2 regions of the Vibrio sp. 2130-1 genome follow, and region 1 is predicted to be linked to the other one. Evidence: predicted binding sites of a transcription regulator. Region 1 holds the regulator's gene; the other holds the start of a gene.
The links. The regulator MetJ, encoded in region 1, represses methionine synthesis genes. The targets are predictions, from matches to a motif close to TTAGACNTNTANANGTCTAA.

Region 1 (15,124 bases):
AACATGTTGATTGGCTAGAGACGCAACTTGGCTTGATTGAAATGTCTGGTATTGAGAATTATCTCCAAGCGCAATACGTGGACGAAGAGTAACGATACTTTCTGAGTTTGCATACTCCAATAATAGTAAGAAGAAAGAGCACCTGACTCGAAAATCAGGTGCTTAACCCCGTTATCTGGTCTAATCTCTTTTATTATCGGCTTTTTAAGGATATTGCTCGCAATCTTGCCTATGAAGTTTGATTTCTATCCGATAGAATTTATGCCCCCTTACCTAAAAATAAAAAAGAGAAACGTCCATGTCTGAAGACAACCACCAAGCAGCCACTCCAGAAGAAGAACATCGCCAAAAAGCATTGGATTACCATGCTTATCCAACTCCAGGAAAGATTGCTGTCGAACTTACAAAGCCTGCGGAAACGGCGGGTGATCTTGCCCTTGCTTACAGCCCTGGTGTTGCAGAGCCAGTGCGTGAAATCGCACAAAACCCGGATAACGTGTACAAGTACACTGCAAAAGGGAACATGGTTGCTGTTATTTCTAACGGTACCGCTATTCTAGGTCTAGGTAACCTAGGTCCACTTGCATCTAAGCCAGTGATGGAAGGTAAAGCGTTACTGTTTAAGCGTTTCGCAGGTCTTGACTCTATTGATATTGAAGTTAAGCACCGCACGATCGATGAATTTGTGGATACTGTTGCGAGCATTGCAGACACTTTTGGCGGTATCAACCTTGAAGATATTAAAGCACCAGACTGTTTTGAGATTGAAAAGCGTCTGATTGAGCGTTGTGATGTACCAGTATTCCACGATGATCAACATGGTACTGCTATTGTAACGGCAGCGGGTATGCTGAATGCAATCGAACTTCAAGGTAAGAAACTTGAAGATTCAACAATTGTTTGTCTTGGCGCTGGCGCTGCCGCTGTAGCGTGTATGGAGCTTCTGATCAAATGCGGTGCAATGCGCGAAAAAATCTACATGCTAGATCGCAAAGGTGTGATTCACACTCGTCGTGATGACCTTAATGAATATAAGCAGTTATTTGCGAACAATACAGATAAGCGCACACTAGAAGACGTAATTGAAGGTGCAGATCTGTTCCTAGGTGTATCTGGTCCAAACCTGTTGCCAGCGGAAGCGTTGAAGTTGATGGCTGATAAGCCAATCGTATTCGCATGTTCTAACCCGGATCCTGAAATCAAGCCGGAACTTGCTCACGCAGTTCGTGATGACTTGATCATGGGTACTGGCCGTAGTGATTATCCTAACCAAGTTAACAACGTATTGTGTTTCCCATTCATTTTCCGTGGTGCTCTTGATGTGCGTGCAAGTGAAATCAATGATGAAATGAAACTTGCAGCCGTTGAGGCGATTCGCGAGCTAGCAAAAGAGCCTGTACCTGAAGCCGTATTGAAGGCTGCCGGTGTTGATAAGCTAGAGTTTGGTGCGGACTATATTATTCCAAAACCAATGGATTCACGTTTGCTACCACGTGTTGCAAAAGCGGTTGCTCAGGCGGCGGTTAATTCAGGTGTAGCTCGTATCGAGATGCCTGAAAACTACATGGCAGAGTAATATATCTTTCAGATGTGATACACAAAAAATGGGACGCTATTGCGTCCCATTTTTTATGTCATCCATTTGGCTCGAGGCAAGAGTTATTACCTGAAACCTTTTATCAGGCTTTTTTATTCTTCGTCGAATGACTCAAATTCGATGCCCATTTCCGTCATCAGCGCTTTTACTTCTGTTGGAATATCATCAGGACGGTCTTTACGAAGGTCTTCATCTGTCGGAAGTGGCTGACCTGTGTACGCGTGCAAAAATGCCTCGCATAGCAATTCGCTATTGGTTGCATGGCGTAAGTTATTGATCTGACGGCGAGTACGCTCATCAGTTAGCACCTTTAAAACTTTTAGCGGGATAGAGACGGTAATTTTTTTTACTTGTTCGCTTTTTTTGCCGTGCTCTGCATATGGGCTAATGTATTCGCCATTCCAGTCAGCCATTGCACACCTTCATTTATGTAATCGGTTAAAAATAATTTAGGTGCTGATTTTAGCTGCATTTACCGCCATAAGCAAAGACATATAGACGTCTAGAAGTGTTGACGTCTCATTTTTTGACGAGTAAAGTGAACATAACAGCAAAGGAAGCGTGTTGATCACTTTATGTTACTCATTAGATATAGCGCATTCCTATTTAGAAGTCATTACCCGTGAAAGGATACACCCATGAGCACTCGCAAACCTGCGACCATTGCAGTACGCACTGGTATTGAATCAGACAGCCAATATCATGCTGTCGTTCCACCTATTTATCTTTCCACTAACTATGGTTTTCCTGCTTTTGGTGAAGTGCCCAAGTATGATTACACACGATCTGGTAATCCAAACCGCGGACTGTTGGAAAGTGCGCTATCTGAACTTGAGTCTGGAAAAGGAGCGGTTGTTACTAACTGCGGTACGTCGGCATTAAATTTATGGGTTTCCGCTTTTCTCGGCCCAGATGATCTCATTATTGCTCCTCACGATTGTTATGGTGGTACCTATCGTCTTTTTAATACCCGAGCTAACAAAGGCGATTTTAAGGTTCAGTTTGTCGATCAATCAGACGAACAGGCTTTAGATGCTGCATTGGCACAAAAACCAAAACTCATTTTGCTAGAAACTCCGTCAAACCCTCTGGTTCGCGTAGTGGATATTGCAGCTACTTGTGAAAAAGCGAAACAAATCGGCGCGTTAGTTGCGGTGGACAATACCTTTTTGACACCCGTGTACCAAAAACCTTTAGAGCTAGGTGCGGATTTTGTTATCCACTCCACAACAAAGTACATCAACGGTCATTCGGACGTAATTGGTGGAGTAATCATCACCAACACAGAAGCGCATGCAGAAGAGCTTGCATGGTGGGGTAATTGTATTGGTGCAACGGGCACACCTTTCGATAGTTACATGACACTGCGAGGTATTCGTACGCTTGCTGCTCGTATGAGAGTACATGAAGAGAGCTCACAGCAGGTACTAGCTTACCTACAGAAACAAGCGTTAGTTAAAACTATCTATCATCCAAGCCTGCCGGAACATCCAGGTCACGACATTGCTAAAAAGCAGCAAACGGGCTTTGGCTCTATGTTGAGTTTTGAGTTTGCTGGTTCGTTTGAGCAGTTAAAGGTGTTTGTGAAAGAGCTCCAACTGTTTTCATTAGCAGAGTCATTAGGTGGTGTAGAAAGTTTGATTTGCCACCCAGCATCCATGACGCACCGTGCAATGGGTGAGGAGGCGCTGGCGGAGGCTGGGGTCTCTCATCAACTATTGCGTTTGTCTGTCGGTTTGGAAGATGCACAAGACCTCATCACAGATTTAGAACAAGCGTTCGCTAAAGCTACCCAGTAATAGGAGACGATAACAATGACTGTACAACGTCAGCTGCATAAGTTTGGTGGCAGTAGCTTAGCAAACCCAGAATGCTACTTACGCGTTGTGGGTATTCTCAAGGAGTATTCGACAGAAAATGATCTTGTGGTCGTATCTGCTGCAGGAAAAACCACTAACCGCTTGATTGAGTTTTTGGAAGGGTTAAGTAAAGATGGCCGAATTGCGCATGAAGCGCTTCAAAGCTTGAGACAGTTCCAAACTGAGCTAATAGAAAGCTTGTTGGAGAGTGAAGCAAAAGAAGAGCTGTTAGCTTTATTACATGATGAGTTCAGTACTCTCTCGGAACTGACTGCACCACTCACTAATGCGCAAAAAGCTGCGGTACTGGGACACGGAGAAGTATGGTCTGCTCGCCTACTGGCCGCGTTATTATCTCAACGTTCTATCCCTGCGGTTGCACAAGATGCACGAGCGTTTTTACGTGCAGAAGCGGGAACTCAACCAGAGGTTGATCGCGCTCGTTCATACCCTTTAATTAAAGAGATCCTCGCGCAGCATAACCATAAACGTGTGGTAATTACTGGCTTTATGGCTCAGAACGAGGCAGGAGAAACCATTCTACTTGGTCGTAACGGCTCTGACTATTCTGCAACGGTCATAGGCGCGCTTGCTGAAGTCAGTACTGTCACGATTTGGAGTGATGTTGCTGGTGTTTATAGTGCCGATCCACGTTTGGTGTCTGACGCTTGTTTATTACCGTTACTTCGATTGGATGAAGCCAGTGAACTTGCTCGCTTAGCTGCCCCAGTGCTACACAGTCGTACGCTTCAGCCTGTGGCGCAAAGTACCATGGACCTTAATCTCAAGTGTAGCTATCTGCCAGAGTCGGGTTCTACTCGTATTGAGCGTGTATTGGCATCTGGTCGTGGCGCTAAAATTATTACTTCACTGGATGATGTTTTATTGGTGCAGTTGTCTTTCATGCATGGGCACGACTTCGAAAAAACACAGAGTGATGTATTACAAGCGTTGCAGCGCGCGCAATTAGAGCCATTGGCATTTGAAGCTCAATCCGATCAGCATACGCTACGCTTGGCTTACACCGCAGAAATCGCCGGTGGTGCATTGAAACACTTGCAAGAGCTTGCGGTAGAGGCAGAAATTAAGCTAAAAGAAGGTTACTCGCTCTTAGCTGCGGTAGGTGCAGGCGTTACGAAAAACGCCAATCATTGCTTTGGCTTTTATCAGAAGCTAAAGCACTCTCCGGTAGAATTTATCTCTGAAACAGACTCAGGGCTGAGCCTAGTCGCTGTTTTGCGCCGTACTGATACCGAGGCGTTGGTTCAAACGATTCATAGCCAGTTGTTCCAAGCGCAAAAACGCGTGGCAGTGGCTTTATGTGGCAAGGGTAATATTGGTTCTAGTTGGCTAAATTTATTTGCTACGCAAAAAAGTGAGCTCGAAAAACGTCATGGTATGAGCTTTGATCTTGTCGCGGTTGTGGATAGCCAAACCTATTGGTTCGATGAGCAAGGTATTGAGGCGGCGAGTGTTGCTGAACGATTTGATGATGAAAGCATAGCAAACAATGGGGATTGGCTGGCACGTTTGGGAGCGCTTAAAAGCTATGATGAAGCCGTCGTGCTTGATGTTACCGCGAGTAAAGAGTTAGCTCAGCGCTACGTAGAAATCGCACAGCAAGGCATTCATTTGATTTCCGCTAACAAAGTGGCCGGTTCCGCAGATAGCCAGTACTACCATCAGGTTCAAGATGCATTCGCTAAAATTGGTCGTCATTGGCTATACAACGCAACGGTTGGTGCTGGGTTACCGATAAACCATACCGTGCGAGATCTTCGTGAAAGTGGGGATGAAATCGTCGCTCTATCGGGTATTTTCTCGGGGACGCTATCATGGCTGTTCCAACAGTTTGATGGTTCTGTGCCATTTAATGATTTAGTCGATCTTGCTTGGCAGCAAGGTTTAACCGAACCTGATCCTCGTTCTGATTTAGATGGCTCCGATGTAATGCGCAAGTTAGTCATCTTGGCTCGAGAGTCGGGCCTAGATATAGAACCAGACAGCGTTAAAGTTGAGTCTTTGGTGCCAGAAGAATTAAGAGAACTGAGCTTAGATGATTTCTTCGATAATGGAGCGTTGTTGAGTGAAATACTTCAAGAGCGTCTGACAAAAGCACAGAGAAACGATCAAGTGCTTCGCTATGTGGCGCGTTTAGAAAAAAATGGTAAAGCAACGGTGGGAGTCGAAGCGTTATCTCGTGAGCACGCGCTCGCCAACTTATTGCCATGCGATAACATTTTTGCCATAGAGAGCAAGTGGTACAAAGATAACCCTCTGGTCATTCGAGGACCAGGCGCAGGCAGAGAAGTGACAGCCGGCGCTATTCAATCCGACCTCAACCGATTGGCTGGTTTATTTTAAAGTTGCGATTGACCTAAAAACCCTGGAATTAATCCAGGGTTTTTTATTCCCCTATCAGTGCCATACTGAAGTCATAACCCGTGCAAAATGGTGAGATGATGCTCAAGTAGAAACTTGAACTATCTTCATTATTAACTTGAGAAAAATTCATAATTACAAGGTTGACATTAAATCGTATTCAATACATTCTGTAGACATATAGACGTCTAAACGTCGATTTTAAGGATTTGTTTTCGTGGCGGAGTGCCGCAGGGAGAGTAAGATGGGATATACGCACGCAGGCCATATCGACGCCTTGAACCAGAATATTGCTGAGTTATCAGATAACATCAATGTATCGTTTGAGTTTTTTCCGCCAAGCAGCGCTAAGATGGAAGAAACACTTTGGAATTCAGTGCACCGTCTTAAAACGCTTCAACCTAAATTTGTTTCTGTGACTTACGGTGCGAACTCCGGCGAGCGTGACAGAACACACTCCATCATTAAAGAAATTAAAGCAACAACCGGATTGGTTGCCGCTCCCCATCTCACTTGTATTGATGCGACTCGTGAAGAGCTGATTAATATTGCCGATGACTATTGGAACAATGGTATTGAAAATATCGTCGCTCTGCGTGGTGATATTCCTCCAGGTGGCGGTGCGCCTGATATGTATGCCTCGGATTTGGTTGAGCTGCTGAAATCACGCCACGATTTCGATATCTCCGTTGCTGCATTCCCTGAGGTTCACCCTGAAGCTAAAAGCGCTCAGTCTGACTTATTGAACCTAAAACGTAAGGTAGATGCAGGTGCAAACCGTGCTATTACTCAGTTCTTTTTTGACGTTGAGTCTTACCTGCGATTCCGTGACCGTTGTGTCGCAGCAGGAATTGACGTAGAAATTGTGCCAGGAATTTTGCCTGTATCGAACTTTAAGCAAGCTTCTCGCTTTGCGGCACAGAACAACGTGAAAGTACCAGGATGGATGAGCAAACAATTCGATGGTTTGGATGATGATCCGGTGACTCGCCAGCTTGTAGGAGCTAGCCAAGCTATTGATATGGTGCGTGTACTGAGTCGTGAAGGGGTTAAGGACTTTCACTTCTACACACTAAACCGTGCAGAGATGACTTACGCGTTATGCCATACGTTGGGTGTTCGTCCTCGCGCAGTAGTCGGTGCGTAAATCTGGTTTCAAAAGGATAAAAGGCTTGCCAAGTGGCAAGCCTTTTTCGTTTTATCAAAGCAAAAGGAGTTTAACCAATCACTTCAAGTTCAGTTAGAACTTCTTCTGCCCAAGTGATCCAAGTTTCACGTAACAGAAGGTTACGGCGAAGCGTTAGACGTTCTAGGCGAGCTTGTTTATCTAAAGTTGACGGCGTTGCGTAGTAAGCCGCTTCAATTTCTTTGTAGTGAGAAACCAGTTTGCGAGACTCTTCAACTAGCTCGGCGAGTTGGTCACGGAATGGAGCTGCAGGTTGAACGGCACATGCCATCAATTTCGCTGAAAACTCATCACGAACTGTTGGGTGTGCAGTTGGTTGATCAAACCACTCTCCTAAAGCGCTGCGACCAGCGTCTGTAATGGAGTAAACCTTGCGGTCTGGTTTGCCTTCTTGGGGTTCTAATACGCAAGTAACCAGTTCTTTCTCAGCCATTTTGTTGAGTTCACGGTACACCTGTTGGTGGCTTGCTTTCCAGAAGTAACCGATGCTAGCAGAGAATTCTTTAGTGATATCGTAACCGGTTGCGTCGCGAGTGCTAAGAACAGTTAAGATTACGTGTGGTAATGACATGTCTTCAATCCAAATGGTCAATAAACTTGTAAACAAGCTACTTATACTTTCAGCTGCGCTCTTACTGGCACTTGAGTTTTTTAATGTATAAGTAGCACCAACAATGTTGGTCCTGTCACCTTAAAGCCGTTTATCACCTAGAGAGATGGGGAGTCCCATCAAGGCTGGAGCAGGTATGATTGGATTTATGAGCTCTCAGCAGGCAAGTAGTATATAAATAATAAGCATGAAGTGGAATAGTAGGACAAAATTACCCTAAAAAACTAACATAATAATCAATAGTGTTAACTTGTGGTTTTTTATTCTTTTGTTTTGGTATTTTTTGGGTCTTTAGTGGTTTATTTGACTGCTTTTGTTTTGGTGCGATTATCCTGTGATAAAAAAAAGCTGAGCATTTGCCCAGCTTTTTATTAAAAATGAAACGATTAGCCTGTGTTACGCATACCTGCAGCAATACCAGCAATCGTCACCATCAACGCTTCTTCCAAGTTTGCAGAAGCTTCTTCGGTTTGACGCGTGCGGTATAGCAGCTCTGCTTGTAGCATATTCAATGGCTCAACGTAGATATTGCGTAAGCGAATAGACTCGAGTCCCCAAGGGTCATGCTGCATCAAGTTTTCATTGTTCTCTACATTCAGTACCGCTTTGATGTCTTCTTGAAGCTGAGCACGAAGCTTTTCACCGAGTGGACGGAGCGACTCATCCACCAATCGCTCATCGTAGTAGCGAGAGATATCAATATTACACTTCGAGTACACCATTTCCAGCATGCCGAGACGAGTTGAGAAAAATGGCCATTCGCGGCACATCTCTTCGAGCAATGCTTGGTGGCCTTTATCGATCGAGTATTGAATCGCTTCACCTGCGCCTAGCCATGCAGGAAGTACCAAACGGTTTTGACTCCATGAGAAGATCCACGGGATTGCACGTAAGCTTTCTACTCCGCCCTTAGGGTTGCGTTTTGCAGGACGAGAACCAAGTGGCAACTTGCCGAGTTCGAGTTCTGGTGTTGCTTGGCGGAAGTAAGGCACGAAATCTGGCTCGCCACGAACCACATTTCGGTAAGACTCACAGCTTACTTCTGATAGCACTTCCATCAAGTCGCGCCATTCTTGTTTTGGCTCTGGTGGCGGTAACAAGTTGGCTTCCAGAATCGCACTTGCGTATAGGTTAAAGCTGTTTACTGCGACATCTGGGAGACCCAGTTTAAAGCGGATCATCTCGCCTTGCTCTGTTACACGTAAACCGCCTTTCAAGCTTTTTGGTGGTTGCGACAAAAGCGCAGCATGCGCAGGTGCGCCACCGCGACCGACTGTGCCCCCACGACCATGGAATAGAGTTAGCTCAACGCCTTCTTCTTCAGCCACTTTAACTAACGATTCCATCGCATGATACTGAGCCCAACCTGCAGACATAACACCTGCATCTTTCGCTGAGTCAGAGTAACCAATCATGACCATCTGGTGGTTTTGGATAAAACCACGGTAAAGGTCAATCCCCATAAGCTGCTTGATGACCGATTCCGCGTTGTTCAAATCGTCTAGCGTTTCGAACAGAGGACACACATCCATGCGGTAAGGGCAACCAGCTTCTTGTAGCAGTAGATGAACGGCTAGTACGTCAGAGGCGGTACGTGCCATTGAAATAACGTAAGCGCCAAACGCTTCACGCGGTTGTGCTGCAACAATCTTGCAGGTATCCAAAACCTCTTTGACGGGTTCAGACGGTTCCCAATCACGAGGGAGAAGCGGACGTTTAGATGCCAGCTCGTTAGTTAGAAAAGCAATCTTATCTTGCTCACTCCATTGTTCGTAATCACCAATACCTAAGTAGCGAGTCAGTTCAGACAAGACGTCTGAGTGACGCGTGCTCTCCTGGCGGATATCAAGACGTACAAGATGGATACCAAATGCTTTTACGCGGCGTAGTGTATCCAGTAGTGAGCCGTTGGCTATTACACCCATGCCACATTCGTTTAGTGACTGGTAGCAGGCATACAGCGGTTCCCAAAGTTGCTCGACTTTTTGCAGTGGTGCTTTAACAGCCAGCTTTTGACCGTGGATCTTAGCATCGAGAATATCTTTGGTTTCATTGAGCAGAGTGCGTAATTGCTTCAGGATCGCACGGTATGGTTCGTGCTGATCTTCGCCAGCAAGTTCACGGACTTGATCGTTTGAAACTGTCATTGACAGCTCGCTGATCAACTCGTTGATGTCATTGAGATAAAGATCGGCGGCTTTCCAACGAGACAATAGTAAGACTTCACGCGTAACGTTGTGAGTAACAAACGGGTTACCGTCACGGTCACCGCCCATCCAAGAGGAGAAGTGCACTGGGCGAGCATCAATGGGTAAACCTTCTCCAAGGTAAGATTTTAGACGGTCATTCATCTCACGTAGGAAGTCCGGTACCGCTTCCCATAGCGAGTTTTCAACGACCGCAAAGCCCCACTTTGCTTCATCCAACGGAGTAGGGCGTTGTTGTCGAATCACGTCTGAATGCCAGCCTTGGGCAATCAGTTGCTCTAGGCGGCGTTCGGTTTTTCTGCGCTCTTTAGAAGAAAGATCGCTTAGCTCCAACTTTGATAAGCACTCGTTTATCTTGACCAGTTTGTTGATCATCGTACGGCGCGTAATTTCTGTTGGGTGAGCCGTCAATACCAATTCAATATTTAGATCACGAACCGCTTGGGCAGTGTCCAGTTTGCTCACATCGTTTTGTACCAGTTTGGAAAACAGCGAGTTAATCGCGTCTGGTTCACAAATGTGCTCTTCACAATGGCGTGAAATCGTGTGGTATTGCTCAGCGATATTGGTGAGGTTTAGAAATTGGTTAAACGCGCGAGTAACGGGCGTTAGCTGCTCATCAGGTAGATGTTTGATTTCTTCGATCAAGCTGTCCCTGTCTGCTTGATTCCCTGCTTGAGCTGATTTGGATAATTTACGAATGGTTTCCACTTTCTCGAAGATTTCTTCGCCATGGGCATCGCGAATGGTGCTACCCAATAAGTGGCCTAACATGCGCACATTACTTTTGAGTGCGGCGTATTTCTCGTTCATTGTCGTCCTGCCTCGTAAAAAAACTACATCCATTGTCCTTGTTAAGACTCCAATCTAGCGAAAAGCACCAGTTATAGTCAAATAAAGCAGACTAAGTTTGCAATTATTCCGCTGTCTCCTGATTTAGAGCAAATTTACGGCAGCCATAGAGTAAGAAGTGAAAATTAATTACAAAATAACAAGTTAAATAAGTGTTAAGACTAGCGCTAAATTGTGAAGATAAAAAGATGCAGCTCAATCGAGCTGCACAGACTTTTGAGCTTAAACGCGTATTAACAGCAGTACTTGACCATCGCCTTTGAAAGCACATCAATTGTGGGGTCGATAAAGTCGAAGGATAGAAACTCATCCGGTTGATGGGCTTGGTCGATTGACCCAGGGCCGAGCACCAAGGTTGGACACAACTGCTGTAGAAATGGTGCTTCAGTACAGTAGTTCACGGTTTCTGAACTGGTTTGGCAGATCTCTTCAACACCACCAATAAATGGGTGGTCATGTTGGCATTCGTAACCCGGAATAGGCTCATGCAATGGAATAATCTCCAGTCTCCCAGGCCATTTCGCTTCGACTTCTTTTAATGCTCCGCGCAACATGTTCTCTAAACCATCAAGGCTAATGCCGGGAAGAGGACGCACGTCGTAATGCAGCTCACAGCAACCACAAATACGGTTAGCGCTGTCACCACCGTGAATGTGTCCAAGATTTAGGGTAGGGCTTGGAATGGCAAAACCCGGATGGTGATATTCTTTAATCAATTTGTCACGCAGTTGCATCATGGCGAACATGACTTCATGCATGATCTCAATAGCGTTAACGCCAAGCGCTGGGTCCGATGAGTGACCGGACTTGCCTGTTACGCGAATGGCATTTGCCACATGCCCTTTATGACCTCGAATTGGTACAAGGCTGGTGGGTTCACCAATGATGCAGTAATCCGGCTTAAATGGGGCGTTTGCTGTGAAATGTCGCGCGCCCAGCATGGTGGTCTCTTCGTCACAAGTGGCTAATACGTAAAGTGGTTTGCTCTGCTTGCTCCAATCGACTTTCTTCACTGCTTCATAAATAAAGGCGAAAAAGCCTTTCATGTCTGCTGTGCCTAAACCGTAGAAGCGGTTGTCTTTTTCCGTCAGTTTATGCGGATCAAAATTCCATCGCCCTTGATCGAATGGCACGGTATCACTATGGCCAGCAAGTAAAAGGCCACCTTCTCCCTCTCCCATACGTGCGATCATATTGTGCTTGCCTGGCTCGACTTCGATCACTTCAACGCTAAAACCCAGATCTTTAAACCAAGATGCGAGTTTTTCGATGACTTTTGCATTGCCCTGATCCCAGCTCGGATCCGTGGAGCTGATAGAAGAGGTGCTGATGAGTCCTTCATAGACCTCTAGAAAAGTTGGTAATTGCATGGATTCTTCAAATCTCCTGTTGACAGACAGACCACAAAAATGTAAAAAACATATTAAATCATATTTAATGAATAAAAAATCAAAATAAAGCAAAAATTAAATATGAATAGTCATTTGAGCCTTTAAGTATATGGATGTCACACAATGCTAAAAACCACGATTATTGGAGCCAGCGGTTACACCGGCGCAGAGTTAGCGTTAATGGTTAATAAACACCCACAACTCACGCTATCAGGTTTATACGTTTCCGCCAACAGTGTTGATGCGGGAAAGAGCATCGCGCAGCTGCACGGTAAGCTAGCGGGCATCATTGATATGCCAGTTTTACCACTAACGGATCCACTGCAAATCGCTCAAGAATCGGACGTGGTGTTTTTGGCAACGGCTCACGAAGTCAGCCATGATTTAGCCCCAACTTTCTTGGAGGCAGGCTGTCAGGTATTCGATTTATCGGGTGCATTCCGTGTGAAAAGTGAAGGCTTTTACGACACTTTTTATGGCTTCGCACATCAACATAACAACTGGCTAGATAAAGCAGCATACGGCTTAGCTGAGTGGAACCAAGAATCAATAAAAACCACTCCTTTGATTGCAGTAGCAGGTTGCTACCCAACCGCTTCACAGCTTGCAATCAAACCTTTATTAGAACATGCGTTGCTCGATACCAACCAATGGCCAGTGATCAACGCAACCAGTGGTGTATCAGGTGCAGGGCGTAAAGCCTCCATGGTTAACAGCTTCTGTGAAGTGAGCTTGCAACCCTATGGTGTATTTAACCATCGTCACCAGCCAGAGATTGCTCAGCACTTGGGTTGCGATGTGATTTTTACTCCGCACCTCGGCAACTTTAAACGCGGCATTCTTGCCACTATCACCATGAAGCTTGCGCAAGGTGTGACAGAAGCACAAGTGGCACAGGCGTTTGAACAAGCTTATCAAGGCAAGCCTGCGGTGCGTCTTAAAGGCGACGGTATTCCACGTATTCAGGATGTCGAAAATACCCCTTTCTGTGATATCGGCTGGAAGGTACAAGGCGAACACATCATTGTGATTTCAGCTATCGACAACCTACTTAAAGGTGCATCGAGTCAAGCGATGCAATGTCTCAATATTCATTACGGTTACCCAGAACTGACAGCGTTGCTGTAGTCGTTTAAAGAGGGAAATGCGATGACGCAAACCAATCAAGCTCCTTTAGTCATTAAGCTAGGTGGTGCAGCTCTATCATGCACTCAAACCTTAAGCCAACTTTTTGGTGCCATTGCGGCTTACCAAAAATCGGCACAGCGACAAATCGCCATCGTTCATGGCGGTGGCTACCTAGTTGATGAGTTGATGGCAAAGCTTCAGCTTGAAACCGTTAAGAAAAACGGTTTACGCGTAACGCCTTACGATCAAATTCCTGTGATTGCAGGCGCGCTTGCAGGCACTGCGAATAAGTTACTTCAAGGTCAAGCGATTGCGGACGGTCTTAACGCTGTGGGCCTTAGCCTTGCGGATGGTGGTTTGTGTCTTGTTGAAGAACTTGACCCAGAACTCGGCGCGGTAGGCAAAGCATCACCGGGTGACTCAGCACTATTACAAGCGGTGCTAAACACAGGTGCACTGCCGATCATCAGTTCAATTGGTTTAACCAAAGATGGCCAGATGATGAATGTGAATGCTGATCAAGCAGCAGTCGCGGTTGCGGGCGCATTAGATGCGGAGTTAGTCCTGTTATCAGACGTGAGTGGTGTATTAGATGGAAAAGGCCATTTGATCAAAACCCTGTCAGAGCAGCAAGCTAACTCGTTGATCGATGGACATGTGATCACCGATGGCATGATCGTCAAAGTTAAAGCCGCTTTGGAGGCCGCCAATGATCTTGGCCGTCCAATTGAAGTCGCGACCTGGCGTTACCCAGAAAAATTAGCACAGTTATTCGCTGGTGAAAGTATTGGTACTCAATTCTTGCCTCAATAAGCATCAGCAAAAGAATTCAATATTAGGAAGTCGTAGTTGGCACTGACCGCCGAGCGCAGCGCCAGTTAAGTTTGGAGAAAAAACATGAGCAAAGTGAACGTAAATAAAGTGGTAGTCGCATACTCAGGCGGTCTAGATACTTCAGTAATTATCCCGTGGCTAAAAGAGAACTACGACTGTGAAGTAGTGGCTTTCGTTGCCGATGTTGGTCAAGGTGCCGAAGAGCTAGAAGGCATTGAAGCGAAAGCAAAAGCCTCTGGTGCTTCTGAGTGCTACATCGCTGACTTGAAAGAAGAAATGGTCGCAGACTACATTTACCCAACGCTAAAAACCGGCGCGTACTACGAAGGTAAGTACCTGCTAGGTACATCAATGGCGCGTCCAATCATTGCCAAAGCGCAGGTTGAAGTGGCACGTAAAGTGGGCGCGGACGCTCTGTGTCATGGCTGTACAGGTAAAGGTAACGACCAAGTACGTTTTGAAGGCGCATTCGCAGCACTAGCACCGGACTTACAAGTGATTGCACCTTGGCGTGAGTGGGACCTAGTGAGCCGTGAAGAGTGTTTGGATTACCTAGCTGAGCGTAATATTCCTTGCTCTGCGTCTCTTACTAAGATCTATTCACGTGATGCAAACGCATGGCACATTTCGACGGAAGGCGGCGTTTTAGAAGATACGTGGAACGCACCAAACGAAGACTGCTGGGTGTGGACTGTCGACCCAGAGCAAGCGCCAAATGAAGCGGAATACGTCACGCTGAAAGTAGAAAAAGGTGAAGTGGTCGAAGTTGATGGTGAAGTGATGACACCATACAACGCACTGGTTTACCTAAACGAGAAGGGCGCTAAGCACGGTGTTGGCCGTATCGATATCGTGGAAAACCGTCTTGTTGGAATGAAGTCTCGTGGTTGCTATGAAACACCGGGAGGCACCATCATGATGGAAGCGCTGCGTGCTGTAGAGCAGCTTGTGCTAGACAAATCATCATTCGAATTCCGTGAGGAGCTAGGTCTAAAAGCGTCTCACCTTGTATACGATGGCCGTTGGTTTACGCCACTATGTAAATCTATCCTTGCTGCTTCAGAAGAGCTAGCGCAAG
Region 2 (15,124 bases), on a different contig from region 1:
GATGGTCAGCTGATACCAAGACAAGTGCGGCGGTGCCAACTCAATCGCTTTGTCCAAATCTGCCAAGGCTTGTTCGATGCTTTGATCAGGTAAGCCGTGCATGAGATCGAGGTTAAAGCTGTTCAAACCGATTTGGTGCGCCAGCTTAGCAGCATTGACGGCTTCGTCTTGGCCGTGAATGCGCCCCAAACGCTCAAGCTTCTGCTGCTCAAAGCTTTGTACGCCGATAGAGATACGCGTTACACCAGCTTTGCGGTAGCCAACAAAACGCTCTGCTTCGATGGTGCCTGGATTCGCTTCCATGGTGATTTCGATTTCAGGCTTGAACGGAATACGCGCTTCAATGCCCTTAAGTAGACGCTCGATGCCTTCTGCCGAAATCAAACTCGGCGTACCACCACCAATGAAGATTGAATGCAGTGGGCGTGGCGCTTCGTTAAGGCGGTATTTCTCAATGTCGGTATCCAAATCTTCTAAAAGGGCACTGATGTACTCTTCTTCTGGAATCTCGGTTTTGAGCGCGTGAGAGTTAAAGTCGCAATACGGGCACTTTTGCACACACCAAGGGATGTGTACATACAAGCTGAGTGCTGGGGGCGTTAACATGGTCTAATTCGCTCGTGATTACTGAGACACTTGCTCAGACAGTTGAGCAAACAACGACTTGAGCGCTTTACCGCGGTGAGACAGTTGTTTTTTACGTGCAGGTTCAAGTTCGGCTGACGCACAGTTGTCTTCAGGAACAAAGAAGATTGGGTCGTAGCCAAAGCCATTTTCACCGTGTGCTTCAGTTAGAATTCGGCCTTCCCATTTACCGTGACAGACGATAGGCGTTGGGTCGTTCTCGTGACGCATGAGGACTAATACACAGTGGAAACGTGCTGTACGCTCTGCTTCTGGTACGCCTTCCATTGCCGCTAGCAATTTTTCTAGATTCTCTTGATCAGATGCGCTCTCGCCTGCGTAACGTGCAGAGTAAATGCCCGGAGCGCCTTTTAAGAAATCGACTTCTAATCCAGAGTCGTCTGCAATGGCAGGAAGCCCTGTTTCTTGTGCGGCATGGCGAGCTTTAATGATTGCGTTTTCAATGAAAGTTGTACCCGTTTCAGCTACTTCCGATACATTGAATTCACTTTGCGCTAATACTTCAAAGCCGAAGTCAGACAATAAATCTGCCATTTCACGAACTTTGCCTTGGTTACCAGTTGCTAGCACAATTTTTTTCATGGGAATCTCTTTTAATAGTGATAGAGGAGAACAAATCGTTCTCCTCTAGATATTCTTTAACTAATAAGTGGTTTTTAGCCTGCTTAGATCCAAAAGCTTTTGGAACATCACAACCCAATTACTCTTCAACATAAAACTTCTGGGTGAATTTAAGCTTACCTGAGCCTTTGTTTCCAGCTTTTACGTCAATATCGAAAGTAAAAGTTTCTTCGTGGGTAATTGGTAGTTCGGCTAAATAGTATATCGCATTGCCTTCTTTGACTTCACGAAAGGTCAAGGTCTGAGTTTGGCCGATAAGGTTCTTCGCGCGTCCAGCAATTTTTGCTTCTAATGCTGGCTTACCCAATGAAGCTCTATCTAACACGCTAATATTAACCACAGCGAGGTATCCATTACGTTTGATATCGTAGCTACGTGCGACTTTGGGTGTTAGGAATGTTGAGTTAAACGCGACATAGTGTACTTCGATATCTTTCATATTTTTAAACTGATCGGCGAAGCTTGGTAACGACAACAGGCTAATCAGTAATGCGGTAATCCATTTGCTCATTGTTACTTCCTCAAAGCACTTGTTATAAAACAACCATAGCTGCAATTTTACCTTGGTCAGGGGGTAAAAAATGCGTACTCAGTCGTTGGTATTAGTAAGTGTGGTACAAAATCGTAAATAAAAAGCCATCATATGATGGCTTTAATTTCTGTCGGTATCTGGGTAGGCGATTCTATCCGAATTTGTTTGTGCCGTCCTAATTCACCTTTTTCTATGTGAACCAAGCCCTTAGCGATTTTAAACTGCTTGGCTAAGAACTTAGTTAGGTGTGCATTAGCTTTGCCATCGACAGGTGGAGCAGTAATGGCGATTTTTAGCTCTTCACCATGCAAGCCAACGATTTTATCGCGGCTAGCTTTAGGTTGAATATAGAGCTTCAGGATGATGTCCTCACCATCTTGCCAAACTGCAGCTGACATTATAGCTGGAACCAAATTGGACCAATGATATCGCCCATTAAGAAGTTCGCGAACTGCAAGCCGATAAATAGCACCAGTACGCTTAAATCAAGACCACCAATAGCCGGAAGAATACGACGGATTGGAGCGCACATTGGCTCGGTCAGTTGATGGAATACGTACTCGATAGGGCTGCGGCCTTGGCTTACCCAGCTCAAAATTGCACGGATCAATAGTACCCAGAACAATAGGCCACCAGCGGCTTTGATTAATGATAGTAAGCCCAAGAATAAGAAGTCAGCGCTGAAAGAGACGGAACCGTTCGAAGCTATTAGGATAAGCACGACAAATTTAAGCACACACAACACGTAGGCAAACAACACGGTTGCTAGGTCAATATTCCCCACGGAAGGGATAACGCGGCGCAGTGGACCAATGACCGGCTGAGTCGCTTTTACTATAAATTGCGAGAATGGGTTGTAGAAGTCTGCGCGCGCAGCTTGCAACCAAATTCGCAAAATTACGACCATGATGTACAGGTCAAATAGGGTTGAGATGAGAAAACTCATTGAATTCATAAGGTACCCTTAACAAGTGATGGATGATACTAAACGGAGTTCATCCAAATAATTAAAACAGTTTTTCCATTTCTTCCGCGCGAGCCACAGCAGCTTGCATGGCTTTAGCGACAATATCTGAAAGTTGATGTTCGTTGAATGTACGCAGTGCTTCTGCCGTTGTCCCACCTTTCGATGTTACGTTCTCACGCAGGGTCGATAGCTCAGTTTCTGGGTTGCTAACCACCATACTGGCCGCGCCCAGTGCAGCTTGCTGAACCAATAGTCGAGCGGTCTCTTTATCAAAGCCTTGCGCAATCGCTTCTGCTTGCATCGCTTCCATAAACAGGAAGAAGTATGCTGGAGCACTGCCCGCTGCGGCAATCACATTATTGATGCCAGACTCTTGCTCAACCCAACATACTTTACCGACCGCTTCCATTAACTCTGCGGCAAAAGCTTTGTCGTGCTCGGTTACATGAATTGGTGCGAATAATCCACTCATACCCAACCCAAGTTGCGATGGCGTATTTGGCATAACACGAACCAAGTTCAATTTGGTGGCTAGCATATCATCCAATCGAGAACAGTTGATGCCTGCGGCAATAGAAATCACCAGTTTATTAGTGAAATCGATCGATTGCAGTGGTTTACAGACATCCGCCATCATTTGCGGTTTCACAGACAATACCACCACATCCGCCTCGGTCGCAGCTTGGATGTTATCGCTGGTGGTACGGATGCCAAAATCTTGTTCTAGCAGAAGGCGGCGAGCCTCTGAAGGAGCCGTTGCAGTAATGTTTTGCGCTGGGTATCCGTTAGCAACCAAGCCTGAAACAATGGCTCTCACCATGTTGCCAGCACCAATGAAGGCGATTTTTTTATGTTCCATTTGTCTGATTTCCATCATGATATTTAGAATTTGTTGTGCGCTCAGGTGTATAATGGCACCGCTGTTACTTACTGCTCCTATTGGCGAGTAAGATGATTGCGCATTTACGCTCTAACGATTGACGACATAACTTATGTCGCGAGTGAGCGTTTTGTTGATTTAGCTGTAGTCTCGTGCGCCGAAAATAGCGGTTCCAATACGAACCATTGTACTACCAGCTTCGATTGCAGCGGTCATATCACCACTCATTCCCATTGATAATGTATCGATTTCTGGGAACTGTGCTTCGAGTGTTTGCTTCAACGTAGCCAACTTCTGAAATTCACGGAGTTGTGATTCGTAGTCAGACACGTTGGCAGGAATCGACATCAACCCTCTTAAAGTGAGGTTGGGTAGGCGAGAAATCAACTCCGCCAGCTCGAATACTTCCGCTTCAGTGACACCAGACTTAGATGCCTCACCACTGGTGTTAACCTGAATCAGAACTTGTAGCGGTTTAAGTTCGCTTGGCCGCTGATCATTCAGGCGTTGAGCAATCTTGGTTCGATCGATGGTGTGAACCCAATCGAAATGTTCGGCAACAAGTCGCGATTTATTCGACTGAATCGGGCCAATGAAGTGCCATTCGATTCGATTATCTGGATAATGCTCGGCAAAGTGCTGAACTTTACTGACGCCCTCTTGGACGTAGTTTTCACCAAAGGCGGTTTGTCCCGCTTGGTAGGCTTCGAGAATTGCCTCGACAGGTTTAGTTTTGCTTACCGCTAGAAGTTGCACTGACTCTGGAGTTCGACCACATTTTTGCTCGTCATATCGAATTTGAGAGGTGATATGTTCAATATTTTGTTGAATACTACTCATAGCTGTACTTTAGACTTAAGGATTTTAAATGGATATCACTGAGTTACTGGATTTTAGTGTAAAACATAATGCCTCGGATCTACATCTTTCTGCAGGTGTCCCACCAATGGTTCGTATTGATGGGGATGTGAGAAAACTAGGTATTCCAGCGTTTACACACCAAGAAGTGCATCGTTTGGTTTTCGAAATCATGAACGATGCCCAACGCAGTGAGTTCGAAGAAAAACTCGAAGTCGATTTCTCTTTTGAGTTGCATAACGTTGGCCGTTTCCGTGTCAACGCTTTCAACCAATCTCGCGGTTGTGCGGCAGTATTCCGTACCATTCCAAGTAGCATTCCAACTCTGGAAGAGCTAGAAGCGCCAGAGATCTTCAAAAAAATTGCGAACGCTGAAAAAGGCTTAGTTCTGGTCACTGGCCCAACAGGTTCAGGTAAATCGACGACCTTAGCAGCCATTGTTGACTACATTAACCGTAATCACAACAAGCACGTACTCACAATTGAAGATCCGATTGAATTTGTTCACAACAACAATAAATGTTTGATCAACCAGCGTGAAGTTCACCGTGACACCCATAGTTTCCAAAATGCTTTGCGTAGTGCATTGCGCGAAGACCCAGACGTTATTCTGGTTGGTGAGATGCGTGACAAAGAAACCATCAGCCTTGCCTTAACGGCGGCAGAAACGGGTCACTTAGTTTTCGGGACGTTGCACACCAGCTCGGCGGCAAAAACCATTGACCGTATTATCGATGTGTTTCCTGGTAGTGATAAAGATATGGTTCGCTCGATGCTATCTGAGTCCCTTCGTTCGGTTATCGCGCAAAAGCTTCTGAAGCGTAATGGTGGTGGCCGTATTGCATGCCATGAAATTATGATGGCAACGCCTGCGATTCGCAACTTGATCCGCGAAGACAAAGTCGCGCAGATGTATTCGATCATTCAAACAGGTGCGGCTCACGGCATGCAAACCATGGAGCAAAATGCTCGTCAGTTAATGGCGCAAGGCATGGTTGCTCGTGAAGAGGTCGATAGTAAGATCGGATTAGAAGTGCAGCAATTCTCGTAACGTTCATACAGATAATGGTGAATACGGAAGATGGATCTAGATAAATTTCTCGAAGGCATGCTGGCGCTGAAAGCGTCGGATCTTTACATCACGGTTGGAGCGCCAATTCTATTTCGTGTGGATGGCGAATTGCGTCCGCAAGGGGAAAAACTTACTGAGAGCGATGTGGCTGCATTACTCGACAGCGCTATGGAACCAGATCGGCGTCAGGAATTTCGTAAAAGTCGCGAGTCGAATTTTGCCATTGTGAGAGATTGTGGTCGCTTCCGTGTGAGTGCCTTTTTTCAACGCGAGTTACCAGGCGCAGTGATTCGTCGTATTGAAACTAATATTCCTACTTTTGAGCAGTTAAAGTTACCGTTAGTGTTGCAAGATTTGGCGATAGCTAAGCGTGGTTTGGTGCTGGTGGTCGGTGCTACTGGTTCGGGTAAATCGACCACTATGGCGGCGATGACAGGTTATCGAAACAGCAATAAAACCGGGCACATTTTGACGGTCGAAGATCCGATCGAGTTCGTGCATGAACACAAGCGCTGTATCGTGACTCAACGTGAAGTTGGGTTAGATACGGAAAGCTATGAAGTTGCGCTTAAAAACTCGCTGCGCCAAGCACCAGATATGATTTTGATTGGTGAGATCCGTAGCCGTGAAACAATGGAATACGCGATGACCTTCGCCGAAACGGGTCACCTGTGTATGGCAACGTTGCACGCCAACAATGCAAACCAAGCTTTAGAGCGCATTCTTCACTTGGTACCGAAAGATCAAAAAGAACAATTCTTGTTCGACTTGTCGATGAATCTGAAAGGCGTGGTTGGTCAGCAGCTGATCCGAGATAAAAGTGGGCAGGGACGTCATGGTGTATTTGAGATCTTGCTAAATAGCCCACGTGTGTCGGATTTGATTCGTCGCGGAGATTTACATGAGTTGAAGTCAACCATGGCTCGCTCAAATGAGTTTGGTATGCTGACGTTCGATCAATCTCTTTATAAGTTAGTGATGCAAGGTAAGATCAGCGAAGAGGATGCACTACATAGTGCCGACTCGGCAAATGATCTGCGCTTGATGTTGAAAACGCAGCGTGGTGAAGCATTCTCTACGGGCAGTTTGGCGAACGTTAAGATCGATATGGATTAATCCAATCCAGAAACAAAAAAAGGTTGGCAGGAGACAACCTTTTTTCATTGTGCTTGAAGTGTTTACTCACCCCAAAGGGCTTCAAACCAGCTTTCTAGAATCACCACTGCTGACTGGCAGTCAACATTACCTTTCGATAGGGCTTTATAGCCGCCCATGCTGAACAACTCCGCACGAGCTTCTGCAGTAGATAAACGCTCATCATGCAGTTCAACAGGCAATCCGTATCGGCCTTGCAGACGCTTAGCAAATTTTCGTGCACGAGGGGTTATGGTCTCAAGGTCTTTACCATGCAGATCGGTCGGTAAACCGACCACTAGCAAATCTGGTTGCCACTCTTTGATTTGCTTTTCGATATCGTCCCAGTTTGGAATACCGTCATTGGCTTTAAAGGCTTTTAATGGGGAAGCTGTACCAGTAATTTCTTGGCCAATAGCGCTACCAATGCTTTTGGTTCCAAAGTCAAAAGCCATAATTGTGCGTGACATAAGGTGTCTCTATCTAATGTAACTGTATATTTGTACTAAGCATGTCCAGAGTCTGCTGAAAGGTGACTTGGGTCGATGCCCAGCTTTTCGACCGCTTTCTTCCAACGCTCGTTGATTGGTGTATTAAAGATAATTTCAGGCGTCGCTTCAATGGTGAGCCAAGAGTTTTCGACCAGCTCACTTTCTAATTGGCCTGCACTCCAACCGGAGTAGCCAAGTGCCACTAAGTAATCACTTGGTTCTGCTTCTGTTCCTAACACCGACAGAATATCACGCGAAGTGGTTACCGCGAGGTCATCGGTCATTTGGACGCTGGACTCGTAGTAATCTTTGGGTTTATGCAAAATAAAGCCACGATCTTCCGAGATTGGGCCGCCATTGTAAACTGGTCTATCTAGACTGGCTTCAAATAGGCGCGGGTGTACTGGCTGAACTTCCACCTGCTTGAGCATGTTGCCGACGGTGATATCAACAGGAGCATTGATCATCAGCCCCATAGCGCCGTCTTCGTTGTGCTCACAAACGTAGATCACGCTGTTTTGAAAGTACGGATCTTTCATCCCAGGCATGGCAACCAAAAAGTGATTTGTGAGATTCATACTCATATTGACCCTTAACTCTCGTAAATGCCCTTAAGCAAACATCATACAATTTACATCTAGGTATGTGCATGAGTTTGCTTAAGTTAATGTACTACGCTCTCTATTAACTGTAATACAGTTTGAGTTATTCGCCTTTTACTCGACGCTCAATCGCATCCATCAGCTTGCCTGTGATTGAGATATCAAAAGCGGCTTCAATTTCGCGAATACAGGTTGGGCTGGTGACGTTGATTTCTGTTAGCTTGTCGCCAATTACGTCAAGGCCAACAAAGATAAGGCCTTTTTCTTTCAGTGTCGGAGCAACGGTTTGCGCAATTTTGAGGTCGGTTTCGCTTAGCGGACGAGCTTCACCAGTACCACCAGCGGCTAGGTTGCCGCGCGTTTCGCCTTTAGCAGGAATGCGTGCTAGACAGTAAGGCATAGGTTCGCCATCTACCACTAGGATACGTTTGTCACCGTTGCTGATGTCTGGCACGAAGGTTTGTGCCATTGCGTAGTTTTGACCGTGGTTAGTCAATGTCTCGATGATCACAGAGACGTTTGGATCGTTTTCTTTTACACGGAAGATGGACGCGCCACCCATACCATCAAGTGGTTTCAGGATGACATCACCATGTTTTTCACGAAATTCTTTAATTTTCTCTGCTTTTCGCGTCACGATCGTTGTAGGTGTCAGCTCTGGGAACCATGCTGTAAACAGCTTTTCGTTACAATCACGTAAGCTTTGAGGCTTGTTAACGATCAGTGCACCTTGTTCTTCTGCACGCTCAAGGATGTAAGTCGCGTAGATGTATTCAGTATCAAACGGAGGATCTTTACGCATTAGTACCGCGTCTAGCTCAGACAGTTCGATAGTTTGCTCTGATTTGAACTCGTACCAACCGTTTGGATCTTCTTTTAGTTCCACCACTTTAGTATCTGCAATGGCAACGCCTTGATCGAGATGCAGATCATTCATTTCCATGTAGTGGATTTCATAGCCGCGTCGTTGCGCTTCAAGCATCATGGCAAAGCTAGAGTCTTTTTTGATGTTAATGGACGAGATTGGGTCCATTACGATACCGAGTTTGATCATTATTTTTCTCCGTTTAACCAAGATCGCCGAAACGAACTTGTAAGGCTGTAATTGCTGTCAGAGCCGCTGTTTCGGTGCGCAGAACGCGAGGGCCGAGTAGCGTTTCTTCAAATTGGTATTCTCGAGTCATCTCGATCTCTTCAGACGATAAACCGCCTTCAGGACCGATCAGTAGGCGCACTTTTTCAACCGGGGTTGGCAAAGTGTTGATTGAGTATTTAGCACGAGGGTGAAGGTTAAGCTTTAAACCATCGTACTCTTCTTTACACCACTCTTCCAAGCTCATAATTGGACGAATTTCGGGCACGACATTACGCCCACATTGCTCACAGGCACTGATGGCGATTTTCTGCCATTGCGCGAGTTTTTTCTCAAAACGCTTTTGGTCAAGCTTGACGCCACAACGTTCAGAAATCAGAGGAGTGATGGTATTGACGCCAAGTTCAACAGACTTTTGGATGGTGAACTCCATCTTATCGCCACGTGAAATGACTTGACCAAGGTGCAGATCTAAAGGGGATTCAATACTGTTTTCTACGCGCTCGGTGATGTTAACCAAAACTGATTTCTTGCTGACTTCACTGATAACCGCTGGGAACTCTGCGCCACTGCCGTCAAAAAGGAGAACGTCTTGGCCTTCTTTCATGCGCAAAACACGACCGATATGGCCTGCTGCGTCGTCACTTAAAGCAAGTGAGCCAAGTTGATGAATGGTTTCTGGATGATAAATTCGAGGGGTACGCATGAGATTTCCAGCAAGAGAATAAACTTAAACCCTAACATGGATGCTTTGCACCGAAAAAACAAGGGGCAAGAAGCGTTTCAATATCAGTAATTGAAACGCTTCGAGGTCGGAGGTTACAGTGCGCGGCAGGCTTCTTGAACAAATGGGTTGTGATTGCCCTGTACTTTTGCAATGCGCTCGTCACGCTCACATTCCCATTTATCGACAGGATAGGTTTTGTTCCAAGCACTCATTAATTGCGTTTGCTGTTTCGACAGTTTGAAACCGTACTCTTTGCTCATGTATAGATAGGTGCGAGCAATTGAGCCACGCGCACGGTCTGGTGGCATGACTTTACGCTGCTTAAAGTTCACTTGCATCTCACAGCGACCATAACTTACGCCATCCATACCGTTCCATTGGCTGAAGTTGTAGTTCGAACGGTCACCGTTTACTTCACCAATAGCAGGAGTTAGGTTGTGCAAGTCTGCTTCCATCAAACGAAAAGTTTCGTCTTTTTTCTTACAGTTTTTACGTCCGCCATCTTGCCAGCATTGACGCTGGTGGCCAAATTGCCACGCAGGAACAACGTGCTCCCATTCGATTCGTGCAGCCCGTTTTTCTTGTTTACGGACTTGGTAGCCGCAAGAGGCTAAATCGGGTAAGCCTTTCTTGCCTTGCCATTGAATGTTACAGCCACAGTAGAAGCTTGTTGGATGGTCTTGATAAATTTTGACCGCCTCACGTTTGGCAGCAGAGAATGAGCTCGGTGGCGCGGCAATCGCAGTGCTAGAAAGCGCGATAAGCAACAGAGAGAGTAAGTATTTCATGATAAAAGTCTTTATAAAGTATGACTTTATTCATGATAACACGCATAAAATAGCTTTAGTGATGAGTAAGTTAACAATAAGTGGCGAAGGGAAGGTTTTGATCAACTCGATTTTTATTTTGGGAACGCAAGTAACACTATGAGGTAAGGGCTACGATAATTGAATGCCGGTGAAGTTAAGTGGTTGGCGACATTTTTGACAAGAGTACGTTGCCTCTTTGCGCAGTACTTTATTATGACGGCGAATCGATAGAGGGTAGGTCATACAACCACAACGATACTCAAAGGTTTTACCTTGAACGGATTTTACTTCAAAGCTGTGAGTGGTTTTGGCTGGTACGTTAAATACGGCTTCCATGACGCCTTTCCATTCTTTACCGTGAGGCCTAACTCGCCCGTAAACCTGATAAGTAATCAGGTGCGCTACCTCATGAGGAATGACTTCATCTAAGAATGCTTGGGTGTTTTCGCGAAATAAAACAGAGTTTAGGCGTACTTGATTTAATTGAAGGTAGGCTTTTCCTGCCGCTTTCCCACGAACGTCGAAGGTGATTGTTGGAATCGGGAAAGAACGTTTGAAAGCTTGTTCCGCCATCGCGATACAGTCCGCCATCACTTGCTTGGCTTTATAGCTGAGTTCTATATCCACAATTCACCTCGATAAATCAAATAAAAAAGCCCCCGCATTTGCGAGGGCCAGATCATAGCATCAGTTAATTATGGTGTGTGTTTTTTCTTGATGGTGGCATGGTAAGCGTGCCATGTACCGTAGCCTAGAATTGGCATGGTAAACAACATTCCGATCCCGTAGGTCGCAAAGCCGATAAGAATACCGCCACAGATGATCGCTGCCCAAACAATCATTGCTGGAATGTTGGATTTCACTGTATTAAAGCTGGTAAATACAGCGGTCATCATGTCTACGCGACGCTCCATCATGAGCGGAATAGAAAAGGCTGAAATGCTAAACACCAAACAAGCCAAAACAAAGCCAACTAAAGAGCCGATGACAAGGAAGGGTAGGAACTCACTTAAAGGTGCCCCTTGAACAGAAGGGTAGAGTGCATGAAGTAGAGCGGCAATGCGCATCCAAAATATCATACACACTGCGAGTAACACGGCGAACGCCCATTGAGATGTTGAGTTACGACCGATCGCTTTCATTGAATGGAACAAGCTTGCTTTGTGTCCGCGCTCTCTCTCCCAACTGGCATCATACAAACCCAGCGCGAGAAACGGACCAATTAACATGTAAACAATCAAACTGGGCATGACGACTAAGTGTGTGCCTTGCCACTGTACGAGCAAAACAATGCCTATCGCAGCTGCCATAAAACAGATGCCATAGAAAGCACTAATAAGCGGCATTCGCACGAAATCATGCAGACCTAATGCGAGCCAATGAAAAGGTGCAGAAAGATTGACCGTATTGCACGGTATGGTTCTGGCGTATTCGTTGTCTGGCACTTCCTTTCGCTTGTTGTGGAAGTCCGATGGATTAACAGTTCGAGGCATAACTCCTCCTTGATTTATTCCCACATTATCCGCTTATACCAACTGACAGCGGTTTTTGTTCAGTCAAACTTGAAGCGACTTTTTCAAGTTTACATCTGAGCATTGGCTTAGTTTGGTATCGGCCATAAAGATGCTTAACTCATGTCTTTACTTAAGTGTTGCTTCCACAGTCGCCAGCATCCGACGTCTCTATTTAAATTGGAATTAACAATATTTTAACTATTGGCGGAGATGGGATAATTTACAAATAATTGCTTAAAATTTATTCGGTATAAAAATGAGGGAGAAACAGGACTGCTTTGTGGGGCAGGGCGGTATGAGCCGAAATGACTAGATAAAAGTTGCTGAAAATAAAAAGCCCCCACCATAAGCGAGGGCTTGATTGATTCTTGCTTAGCTTGATTATTTGATGCCAGCGAAATCGCGTAGAAGTGCAGCTTTGTCTGTCGCTTCCCACGGGAATTCTTCACGACCGAAGTGACCGTAAGCCGCTGTCTTCTTGTAGATAGGTTGAAGAAGGTTAAGCATTTCTTGTAGACCGTATGGACGTAGGTCGAAGAATTGACGAACCGCTTCAATGATGATGTCGTGAGGTACTTTCTCAGTACCGAACGTTTCCACCATGATAGACGTTGGATCAGCAACACCGATTGCGTAAGAAAGTTGGATCTCACAACGGTCAGCCATGCCTGCCGCTACGATGTTTTTCGCTACGTAGCGTGCTGCGTATGCTGCACTACGGTCAACTTTTGATGGATCTTTACCAGAAAACGCACCGCCACCGTGACGAGCTGCGCCGCCGTAGGTATCTACGATGATCTTACGACCAGTTAGGCCACAGTCACCCATAGGACCACCGATTACGAAGCGACCGGTTGGGTTAATGAAGAAGTTTGTTTCTTTGTTGATCCACTCAGAAGGTAGCACTGGCTTAATGATCTCTTCCATTACCGCTTCACGCAGGTCTGAAGTTGAGATTGAGTCACAGTGTTGAGTTGAAAGAACAACCGCGTCGATACCAACGATGTTACCTTGATCGTATTGGAATGTTACCTGAGATTTTGCATCAGGACGCAACCAAGGTAGTGTGCCGTTTTTACGAACTTCTGCTTGCTTTTGAACAAGACGGTGAGAGTAAGTAATTGGCGCTGGCATTAGTACTTCAGTTTCGTTACAAGCGTAACCAAACATGATGCCTTGGTCGCCTGCACCTTGTTCTTTAGGGTCAGCTTTATCAACACCTTGGTTGATATCTGGCGACTGTTTACCGATTGTGTTTAGTACCGCACAAGAATCTGCGTCAAAGCCCATATCTGAATGTACGTAGCCGATTTCACGAACGGTTTCACGAGTTAACTCTTCGATGTCTACCCATGCTGAAGTCGTGATTTCACCACCCACCATTACCATACCGGTTTTAACGTAAGTCTCACATGCAACACGAGCCTTTGGATCTTGCTCTAGAATCGCGTCAAGAACCGCATCAGAAATCTGGTCTGCAATTTTATCTGGATGACCTTCTGATACTGACTCAGAAGTAAACAGGTGCTTAGCCATGTTAGCTCCACTATATCTGGTTTAAAACTGGGGAATGATAAACTCTCCAGCGCAAATTAATACTAATTTTTGTAGGTGTATCTACATCTAGACGTCTATTCTAAATTTGATTGCTCGAATTACAAGCTCTTTTTTGGTTTTTGTTATAACCAAACGTTTGCCTGATTTATTGATAATTTTAAGAACTTCGAACGATTTGGCGCGAAAGGTGCAATATTTGTGAGGTTTTGGACTGGAAAACGTTTGCACACCCAACAGGGCTTTGAGAGAATTATGACCTACTTTTCGTTTCGCTTAATGTACTCAGGAGCAGACATGTCGTCTCGTAAACATCTTGCCAATGCAATTCGTGCTCTAAGCATGGATGGTGTTCAACAAGCTAACTCAGGCCACCCAGGCGCACCAATGGGTATGGCTGATATCGCTGAAGTTCTTTGGCGCTCTCACCTAAACCATAACCCTTCAAACCCAGAGTGGGCCGACCGCGATCGCTTTGTGCTGTCAAACGGTCATGGGTCAATGCTTATTTACTCTCTACTGCACTTAAGCGGTTACGAGCTATCTATTGACGATCTGAAAAACTTCCGTCAATTGCACTCAAAAACCCCAGGTCACCCAGAGTACGGCTACGCGCCTGGTATCGAGACAACAACGGGTCCTCTAGGTCAAGGCATCACTAACGCTGTTGGTATGGCGATCGCAGAGAAAGCACTAGCGGCACAGTTCAACAAAGAAGGTCACGATATCGTTGACCACTTTACGTATGTGTTCATGGGTGACGGCTGTCTAATGGAAGGCATCTCGCATGAAGCATGCTCTCTTGCAGGTACTCTTGGTCTAGGCAAGCTGATTGCATTCTGGGATGACAACGGCATCTCTATCGACGGTCACGTTGAAGGTTGGTTCTCTGACGATACACCTAAGCGTTTTGAAGCGTACGGCTGGCATGTAATCCCAGCAGTCGATGGTCACGACTCAGACGCGATCAACGCAGCAATTGAAGCAGCAAAAGCGGACCCACGTCCTACGCTTATCTGTACCAAAACAATTATCGGTTTCGGTTCTCCTAACAAGTCTGGTTCGCACGACTGTCACGGTGCACCACTAGGTCACGATGAAATCCAAGCGGCTCGCGAATACCTAGGTTGGGAGTACGGCCCATTTGAGATCCCGGCAGATGTTTACGCTGAGTGGGATGCAAAAGAAGCGGGCGCCGCGAAAGAAGCAGCTTGGAATGAAAAATTCGAAGCATACGCTGCAGCTTACCCTGCTGAAGCGGCAGAGCTTAAACGACGTCTAAACGGCGAACTTCCTGCACAGTGGGAAGAAAAAGCGAACCAAATCATTGCCGATCTTCAAGCAAACCCAGCGAACATTGCATCACGTAAAGCATCGCAAAATGCACTAGAAGCGTTTGGTCAAATGCTTCCTGAGTTTATGGGTGGTTCTGCTGACCTAGCGCCTTCTAACCTGACCATGTGGTCTGGTTCTAAGTCTCTAGAAACGGAGGACTTCTCTGGCAACTACATCCACTACGGTGTACGCGAATTCGGTATGACTGCTATCATCAACGGTATCGCATTGCACGGTGGTTTCGTTCCTTACGGCGCAACATTCCTAATGTTCATGGAATACGCTCGTAA

Region 2: the regulator MetJ is predicted to act here: its motif matches at 13,561-13,580, upstream of metK (methionine adenosyltransferase).

Annotation. Positions count from the first base shown of each region.
Region 1 covers NZ_JAWOUT010000021.1:35,486-50,609, reverse strand. The annotation lists gene bfr (bacterioferritin) at 1-92, shown strand, start outside; gene R7Q09_RS21905 (malic enzyme-like NAD(P)-binding protein) at 299-1,576, shown strand; gene metJ (met regulon transcriptional regulator MetJ) at 1,690-2,010, opposite strand; gene R7Q09_RS21895 (O-succinylhomoserine (thiol)-lyase) at 2,236-3,396, shown strand; gene R7Q09_RS21890 (bifunctional aspartate kinase/homoserine dehydrogenase II) at 3,412-5,820, shown strand; gene metF (methylenetetrahydrofolate reductase) at 6,083-6,985, shown strand; gene R7Q09_RS21880 (PadR family transcriptional regulator) at 7,056-7,595, opposite strand; gene ppc (phosphoenolpyruvate carboxylase) at 8,021-10,654, opposite strand; gene argE (acetylornithine deacetylase) at 10,927-12,063, opposite strand; gene argC (N-acetyl-gamma-glutamyl-phosphate reductase) at 12,208-13,212, shown strand; gene argB (acetylglutamate kinase) at 13,234-14,025, shown strand; gene R7Q09_RS21855 (argininosuccinate synthase) at 14,110-15,124, shown strand, end outside.
Region 2 covers NZ_JAWOUT010000030.1:6,556-21,679, forward strand. The annotation lists gene hemW (radical SAM family heme chaperone HemW) at 1-606, opposite strand, end outside; gene R7Q09_RS23380 (XTP/dITP diphosphatase) at 625-1,227, opposite strand; gene R7Q09_RS23385 (DUF4426 domain-containing protein) at 1,346-1,777, opposite strand; gene yggU (DUF167 family protein YggU) at 1,906-2,196, opposite strand; gene R7Q09_RS23395 (YggT family protein) at 2,196-2,753, opposite strand; gene proC (pyrroline-5-carboxylate reductase) at 2,806-3,624, opposite strand; gene R7Q09_RS23405 (YggS family pyridoxal phosphate-dependent enzyme) at 3,784-4,485, opposite strand; gene R7Q09_RS23410 (type IV pilus twitching motility protein PilT) at 4,514-5,554, shown strand; gene R7Q09_RS23415 (PilT/PilU family type 4a pilus ATPase) at 5,585-6,691, shown strand; gene ruvX (Holliday junction resolvase RuvX) at 6,754-7,179, opposite strand; gene R7Q09_RS23425 (YqgE/AlgH family protein) at 7,215-7,778, opposite strand; gene gshB (glutathione synthase) at 7,906-8,856, opposite strand; gene rsmE (16S rRNA (uracil(1498)-N(3))-methyltransferase) at 8,870-9,601, opposite strand; gene endA (deoxyribonuclease I) at 9,715-10,410, opposite strand; gene R7Q09_RS23445 (SprT family zinc-dependent metalloprotease) at 10,561-11,058, opposite strand; gene R7Q09_RS23450 (DUF2189 domain-containing protein) at 11,127-11,924, opposite strand; gene metK (methionine adenosyltransferase) at 12,327-13,481, opposite strand; gene tkt (transketolase) at 13,797-15,124, shown strand, end outside.